2 regions of the Streptomyces sp. NPDC002888 genome follow, and region 2 is predicted to be linked to the other one. Evidence: riboswitches for the same ligand, from Rfam matches in the RefSeq annotation. Region 2 holds a riboswitch; the other holds the start of a gene.
The links. A riboswitch is a leader RNA that binds a small molecule or an ion and turns the genes downstream of it on or off. The one in region 2 is predicted to bind cyclic di-AMP.

Region 1 (4,101 bases), on a different contig from region 2:
GACCGAGTCCTCCGGGTTGGCCAGCACGCGCAGGTAGGCCAGGACGTCCCTGACCTCCTTGCGCTCGTAGAAGCGGACGCCGCCGACGACCTTGTAGGGCAGGCCGACGCGGATGAAGACCTCTTCGAAGACACGGGACTGGGCGTTGGTGCGGTAGAAGACGGCGACGTCGCCGGCCTTCGCGTCGCCCGCGTCCGTGAGACGGTCTATCTCGTCGGCGACGAACTGCGCCTCGTCGTGCTCCGTGTCGGCGACGTAGCCCGTGATGCCCGCGCCGGTGCCCGCCTTGGTCCACAGGTTCTTGGGGCGGCGGGACTCGTTGCGCTCGATGACCGCGTTGGCCGCGCTGAGGATCGTCTGGGTGGAGCGGTAGTTCTGCTCCAGCAGGATCGTCGTCGCGTCCGGGTAGTCCTCCTCGAACTGGAGGATGTTGCGGATGGTCGCGCCGCGGAAGGCGTAGATCGACTGGTCGGCGTCGCCCACGACGCAGAGCTCGGCGGGCGGGACGTCGTACTCGCTGGGCGGGACGTCGACGGGGTGCTCGGAGGTGCCGACGAGCTCGCGGACGAGGGAGTACTGCGCGTGGTTGGTGTCCTGGTACTCGTCGACGAGGACGTGCCTGAAGCGGCGGTGGTAGTGCTCGGCGACGTCCGGGAAGGCGCGCAGCAGGTTGACCGTCGTCATGATCAGGTCGTCGAAGTCGAGAGCGTTCGCCTCACGCAGCCGCGACTGGTAGAGGGCGTAGGCCTGGGCGAGGGTCTTCTCGAAGCCGTCGGTGGCCTGCGCGGCGAAGTCCTCGTCGTCGATCAGCTCGTTCTTGAGGTTGCTGATCTTGGCGCTGAAGGACTTGGGCGGGAAGCGCTTGGGGTCGAGGTCCAGGTCGCGGCAGACCAGGGCCATCAGGCGCTTGGAGTCGGCGGCGTCGTAGATCGAGAACGACGACGTGAAGCCGAGCTTCTTGGACTCGCGGCGCAGGATGCGCACGCACGCGCTGTGGAAGGTCATCACCCACATCGCGTTCGCGCGCGGGCCGACGAGCTGCTCGACGCGCTCCTTCATCTCGCCCGCGGCCTTGTTGGTGAAGGTGATCGCGAGGATCTGGCCGGGATGCACGTTCCGCTCGCCGAGCAGGTGGGCGATGCGGTGGGTCAGCACGCGGGTCTTGCCGGAGCCTGCGCCGGCCACGATGAGCAGCGGGGAACCGGAGTGCACGACGGCGGCGCGCTGGTTCTCGTTCAGCCCCTCCAGGAGCGCGGCCGGGTCCACCGCCGGGCGCGGGGCGCCGTCGCGGTAGTACGCCTCCCGGTCCGGCGGCACGTCGAACTTCCCGCCGAACAGATCGTCCGGGATCGGCTCCGGTACGTGATCGTCGTCGGGCGGTGGCGGAGGCTCTTCCCCATGGCCCTTCGGGGCCTGGAGGTCCGCCAGGAAGCTGTCGTCAAAGAGGCTGCTCATCGCTCTCCGAGTCTAGGGCGCCCCACCGACAACCGACCGCCGCCCCGAAAACATCCCCGGAATCAGAAGCCGAGGATCTTCCGGACCCGACCATCACGCCACATTCCCACCCTCCGAATCCACCTCATTACGGTCAGCAATGCGTGCACCAAACATGCATAACCTGACCCAAAACTCACCACACTGGTCACCCCAAGCCGACACCTGAGCCCGGGTCACGAAAATGTATCGGGCATATCACCCATCAACCTTCACAGGGGCCACACCAGTTGGCTACCGTGCCGGGCAGGCCGTACGACCCCCACCGGCGAACGTCGCCGGGCCGCGCGGCCTCCGCCGAGTCCGCCCGCGCCGCACATGCCGGCCGGAGCCGGGGACCCACCGAGACCTTGGGGTGAATCGGCCCGACTCTCCTGACGGGGAGAGGGCCGTAGGGCAACCCTTCCGAACCACCCGCCCGAACCCGACAGCTAACCCGGTAGGCGGACGATGGAAGGAGTCGCCTCCCTTGGCGTCGCAGCACCGCAAGCCCCGCTCTGCGGGCACGCGCGTGGCGGGCATACGCACGCCCGCCCTCGCCACGGCCGCCCTCACCTCCGTGGCCCTGCTCTCCCAGACGGCGAACGCCGCACCCGCGGACGACAAGCCGAGCCTCGAGGAGGTCGAGAAGAAGGTCGACGACCTCTACCGTCAGGCGGAGTCGGCGACCGAGAAGTACAACGCGGCCAAGGAGAAGACCGCGAAGCAGCGCAAGCAGGTCGACACCCTCCTCGACGACGTCGCCAAGCGCGCGCAGAAGCTCAACGAGGAGCGCGAGCGGCTCGGCTCATACGCCGCGGCCCAGTACCGCACCGGCGCGGCCGCGCCCGACACCGCGACCTTCCTGCTGGCGGACTCCCCGCAGGACTACTTCGACCAGACCCAGCTGATGGACCGGATGACCGGTCGTCAGAAGCAGGAGGTCGACGACTACTTCGCCGAGCAGTCGGCGACGATGAAGAAGCGCCAGGAGGCCGGCGAGAGCCTCTCCACGCTCACCGACTCGCAGAACGACCTGAAGACCGCCAAGACCACCGTCCAGACGAAGCTATCCGACGCGCGCGAGCTGCTGTCGAAGCTGACGGCGGAGGAGAAGGCGCGACTCGCGGCGATCGAGAAGCGGAAGCAGGAAGCGGCCGCGCGCAAGGCGGCGGAGCTGGCGAAGCAGCAGGCGGCGCAGCAGAAGGCCCAGGAGGAGGCAGCGGCCCAACAGGACAGCCCCTCGTCGTCCTCGTCCTCGTCCTCGTCTTCGTCGTCCTCCTCGTCCTCGTCGGCCCCCGCCGACTCCTCGTACGCCACCAAGGCCGACAAGGCGCTCGCCTTCGCCCGCGCCCAGATCGGCAAGCCGTACGTGTGGGGCGCCACCGGCCCGGACTCCTACGACTGCTCCGGCCTCACCCAGGCTGCCTGGAAGGCCGCCGGCGTGGACCTCCCCCGCGTCACCTACGACCAGGTCAACGCCGGCACCACGGTCTCCCTCGCCAACGCCCAGCCCGGTGACCTGGTCTTCTTCTACGACGACATCAGCCACGTCGGCCTCTACATCGGCAACGGCATGATGATCCACGCCCCGAAGCCGGGTGCGTACGTCCGCGAGGAGTCCATCTACTACGACGGCGAGTCGTCGATCTACAGCGTCGTACGACCGGCCTGAGACACCTGGGCGGCCGACCGGGTGGGGGCACGCGCGCGTGGAGTGCCTTATCCGCGCCCGCGGCGAGGTGGCTCCTTAGCATCGGGGCATGCCCCGAACCTCCCCCCTCCGCGCCTGGTGGGCGCAGCGTTCGCCGGCGACCGGGGCCGCTCTGATGGCGACCGGCATCCTGGCGGTCGGTCTGTGGTCGGCGGGGTACGAGGCGCTGTCCCGGGTCGCCCTCGGAGCGGCGTCGGCCGCGTGGCTGGCCCTGGCGGCGCACTTCGTCGTACGGCTGCTGTGGGAGCGCGAGAGGTGGGTGGCGGAGGCGGCCACGCCGGGCGCGCTCACGGCGGTCGCCGCCACCACGGTGCTCGGCACCGGCTTCTCGGCCCTGGGACAGCAGACCGTCGCGGCGGCTCTGCTGGCGCTGTCGGCGGTGCTGTGGCCGGGGCTGCTCTTCACCGTCGTACTGCGCTGGCGGCGGCGCATGCCGGGGACGGTGTTCCTGGGCTGTGTGGCCACGCAGGGGCTCGCCGTACTGGCCGCCACCCTCTCCGGGGCCGAGGCGACCGACTGGCTCGCGCACGCCGCTCTGGTGCTCTTCTGGCTCGGTCTGGTGCTCTACTGCGCCGCGCTGTTCTGCTTCGACCCCCGGCAGGTGACCGAGGGCGCGGGCGACCAGTGGATCGCGGGCGGCGCGCTCGCCATCTCGGCGCTCGCCGGGTCGAAGCTGCTCGCCGCCGACAGCGCGCGCCTGTATCTGTGGAACGACGACGACGGCGGCGTCCTGCGCACCGTGACGATCGGGCTGCTCGTGCTCGACCTGTGCTGGTACGCCGTACTGCTCATCGCCGAATGCGTCCGGCCGCGCCCGCACTACGACGAGTGCCGCTGGGCGACGGCGTTCCCGATGGGGATGACGGCGGCGGCGATGCTGTCCGTCGCCGCCGCCCTCGACGTCTCATGGCTGA
Region 2 (4,101 bases):
TCCCGTCCTCGGCACCCCTGTCCTCAGATGCTCCCGTCCCACGATGGAGTGCGTAGATGCCTCTCCCTTACGTCCTGCTGTCCGCCGCGGTCTCCCTCGACGGCTACCTCGACGACACCGGCCCCGAGCGGCTCCTGCTCTCCAGCCCGGCCGACTTCGACCGGGTCGACGAGGTACGGGCCTCCGTCGACGCCATCCTGATCGGCGCCGGCACGATCCGCGCGGACAACCCCCGGCTGCTGGTGAACTCGCCCGAGCGGCGCGCGGCCCGGGTCGCCGCGGGGAAGCCCGCGTTCCCGCTCAAGGTCACGGTCAGCGGCTCGGGTGAGCTGGACCCGGCGGCGCAGTTCTGGCACACGGGCGGGGAGAAGGTCCTCTATACGACGGACAAGGGCGCCGAACGGGCCCGGCGGGGCGGCATCGACGCCGACGTCGTGGGGCTGGGCGGCGAGCTCGACTGGCGCGGGCTCCTGGAGCACCTCCACGACGTACGTGGCGTACGGCGGCTCATGGTCGAGGGCGGCGGAACCATCCACACCCAGCTGCTCCAGCAGGAACTCGCCGACGAACTCCAGCTCGTCCTCGCGCCCCTCTTCGTGGGCGACCCCGAGGCACCTCGACTGTTCGGGCCGGGCGCCTACCAGGGCGGTCGGCTGCGGCTCGTCGAGACACGGCGCATCGAGGACGTCGTGCTGATGCGCTACGAACCGACGGCACCCGGCAGCGCCGGGTCGGTGTCCCCCGCCGACCGGCACTGGCTCGCCCTCGCCTGCGAGCTCGCGGCGCTGTGTCCGCCGTCGGAGACCGCGTTCAGTGTGGGCGCGGTGGTCGTGGCGGCCGACGGGACGGAACTGGCGCGAGGGCATTCCCGGGAGGGCGGGGATCTTGTCGTGCACGCGGAGGAGGCGGCCCTCGCGAAGATCGACCCGGCCGACCCGAGGCTCGCGTCCGCAACCGTCTACAGCAGCCTCGAACCGTGCGCCCGCCGCGCCTCCCGGCCCGCCCCCTGCGCCCGGCTGGTCCTCGACGCGGGGGTACGGCGGGTCGTCACGGCCTGGCGCGAGCCCGACACCTTCGTCGAGGGCGCCGACGGCACGGGCGTGCTGGTGGCGGGCGGCGCCGAGGTCGTCGTACTGCCGGAGTACGCGCAGCGGGCCAAGGCCCCCAACGGCCACCTGCTCGGCTGACCACCCGTCACCGGAGTCAGCCGCATCCCGTCACCGGAGTCAGCCGCATCCCGTCACCGGAATCGGCCGCCTCACCAGCGCGATCACGCCGCCTCGAAAGCGTGATCACACCGCCTCGGACCCCACCGCGAAACCGTGGTGCTTCGCACCCCGCGGATGCCGTACACTTGAGTCAACGACGCGGGGTGGAGCAGCTCGGTAGCTCGCTGGGCTCATAACCCAGAGGTCGCAGGTTCAAATCCTGTCCCCGCTACTGAAGGCCGATGGCCGGGATTCTCACGAATCCCGGCCATCGGTGTGTTCTGGGGGCGCCGGTGGCCGTCGTCACAGGGTGTGAGGGATCCGCCCCGCTCCGCATAACGACTGACGTAACGTCAGAAACCGTATGTGGTCAGCCGCGCGGCCAACTCGCCCGTTTTTAGCCGTTCATGGGCCGTAAGTCCACGGCGAAAAATGTTAATGATCAAGCGGAACAGCTTGGAAACCTGACCCCGTGTCTATTAACGTTCGATAACGCAGCGCGGTCGTCCCAGCCGTCACAAGAGACGGCTCCGTGCTCACGCGCCGAATCCCGCAAGGGAACCGGGGAACCACCACCTTGGGGTGAATCACGTGGATGCCGCCGTGGACTCACGGCCGGTATACGCGCGTAGGAGACCTTCCCGCTCCGAACCCGTCAGCTAACCCGGTAGGCGTCACGGAAGGAAAGGAGTACGCCTTCGTGGCGTCCAACCCGCCTGCCCCCGAGGCCCCCGCGCCGAGCCGCCGCAGTACCGAGACCTTCGGCTACGGCGACTACCGCACCGACGAGGGCCCCTGGGAGGAGTGGAACCCCACCGCGGAGTCCATTCGCCCGGTACGTGGCCGGCACCGCGTCGCCAAGCAGCGTGGCGGGCTCGCCCGCAGCTCCACCGTCCTGGGCGTCGGCGTCATCGCCGCCGTCGGCGCGGGCGGCATGGCCAGCGCCAACACCGGCAAGCCGCCGGTCTCCATCTCCATGCCCGACCTGCCCTCCGTCGGCTCGCTCCTGACGGACGACAAGGAAGCCGCTGAGGACGCCGCGGCCGCCCTCAGCAGCGTCGGCACGAGCACCGACGACACCACCCAGAGCGCCGCCGACGCCGGTGAGTCGCTGCGCAGCCGCATCATGGCCCAGGCCGAGTCGCAGCAGGGCCAGATGGAGAGCAAGGCCCAGGCCGCCGCCGAGGCCGCCGCTGCCAAGGCCGCCTCGGACGCCGCCGCCAAGGCGGAGCAGGAGGCCAAGGCCAAGGCCGCCGCCGCCAAGAAGAAGGTGGAGGAGGAGGCCAAGCGCAAGGCCGAGGCCGAGCGCCTCGCCGAGCTGGCCAAGGAGTACACGCTCCCGACCTCCTCGTACACCATCACCTCGACCTTCGGTCAGGCCGGCTCCTACTGGTCCTCCGGCTACCACACCGGCCTCGACTTCGCCGCCCCCACCGGCACGCTCATCAAGGCGGTCCACAGCGGCACCATCACCGAGGCGGGCTGGGCCGGCTCCTACGGCTACCGCACGATCCTCACGCTCGACGACGGCACGGAGCTCTGGTTCGCGCACCAGTCCTCCATCAGCGTCAGCGTCGGCCAGAAGGTCGCCACGGGCGACGTCATCGGCCGTGTCGGCGCCACCGGCAACGTCACGGGTGCCCACCTCCACCTGGAGGTCCACCCGGGCGGCAGCAGCTCGGGCATCGACCCGGGGGCCTGGCTGCGCAGCAAGGGGATCAACCCCTGAGGTCGTCCGGGAGTCGGTGAGGTCTCCCGGATGTTCACACGCTGTTGACGGGAGGCGCGGAATGCGCGCCTCCCGTCACGGCGTTGACGTGCAGCATGACTTCTTCTTCTCTGCGCAAGCTCGGCTCCTCCGACCTTGAGGTCTTCCCCCTCGCTCTCGGCGGCAACGTCTTCGGCTGGACCGCCGACGAGGCCACCTCCTTCGACGTCCTTGACGCCTACACGGCCGCCGGCGGCAACTTCGTCGACACCGCCGACGCCTACTCGGCGTGGGCCGAGGGCAATTCGGGCGGCGAGTCCGAGACCGTCCTCGGCAAGTGGGTCAAGGCCCGCGGCAGCCGCTCCGACGTCGTCATCGCCACCAAGGTCGGCCAGCACCCCGAGTACCAGGGCCTGAGCGCGGCCAACATCAAGGCCGCCGCCGACGCCTCCCTGCGCCGCCTGGACACCGACTACATCGACCTCTACTACACGCACTTCGACAGGCCCGAGGTGCCCGTCGAGGAGATCATCGGCGCCCTCGACGAGCTGGTGCGGGCGGGCAAGGTGCGGCACATCGCCGCCTCCAACATCTCGCCCGAACGCCTTCGTGAGTCCCTGGAGTTCTCCGACCGCGAGGGCCTCGCCCGGTACGTCGCCCTCCAGCCCCACTACAACCTCGTCTCCCGCGACACCTACGAGGGCGAGCTGCGTGACCTCGCCTCCCGCGCCGGCCTCGCCGCCGTCCCGTACTTCGCGCTCGCCACCGGCTTCCTCACCGGCAAGTACCGCCCCGGTAAGACGGTGGACAGCGCGCGTGCCGGCCAGGCCGCCAAGCACCTCGAATCCGAGCGTGGCATCAAGGTCCTCACCGCCCTCGACGAGATCGCCGCGGCCCACGACGCCCCCGTCGCCACGGTCGCCCTCGCCTGGCTCGCCGCCCAGCCGACCGTCGCGGCGCCCATCGCTTCCGCCCGTACGGTCGAGCAACTGCCGGCACTGGTGGGCGTGGCGGAGCTGGAGCTGACGGAGGCGGAGGTGGCGAAGCTGACGGAGGCGTCGGCGTAGTCCCGTCGGCCGCGGCGGCGGTCGGGCGCGATGGCGGTCGGGCGCGGCGGCGGTCGGGCGCGATGGCGGTCGGGCGCGATGGCGGTCGGGCGCGATGGCGGTCGGGCGCGATGGCGGT

Region 1: linked by a shared signal. The riboswitch ahead of ACFYWX_RS07145 (NlpC/P60 family protein) and the one ahead of ACFYWX_RS42815 (M23 family metallopeptidase) in region 2 are both predicted to bind cyclic di-AMP.

What each region holds. Positions count from the first base shown of each region.
Region 1 is NZ_JBIAPU010000003.1:365,226-369,326, forward strand. Features, by position in the region: gene pcrA (DNA helicase PcrA) at 1-1,455, opposite strand, end outside; cyclic di-AMP (ydaO/yuaA leader) riboswitch at 1,795-1,956, shown strand; gene ACFYWX_RS07145 (NlpC/P60 family protein) at 1,964-3,148, shown strand; gene ACFYWX_RS07150 (tellurite resistance/C4-dicarboxylate transporter family protein) at 3,237-4,101, shown strand, end outside.
Region 2 is NZ_JBIAPU010000040.1:20,892-24,992, reverse strand. Features, by position in the region: gene ACFYWX_RS42825 (dihydrofolate reductase family protein) at 57-1,187, shown strand; tRNA gene ACFYWX_RS42820 (tRNA-Met) at 1,367-1,440, shown strand; cyclic di-AMP (ydaO/yuaA leader) riboswitch at 1,740-1,897, shown strand; gene ACFYWX_RS42815 (M23 family metallopeptidase) at 1,909-2,937, shown strand; gene ACFYWX_RS42810 (aldo/keto reductase) at 3,033-3,983, shown strand.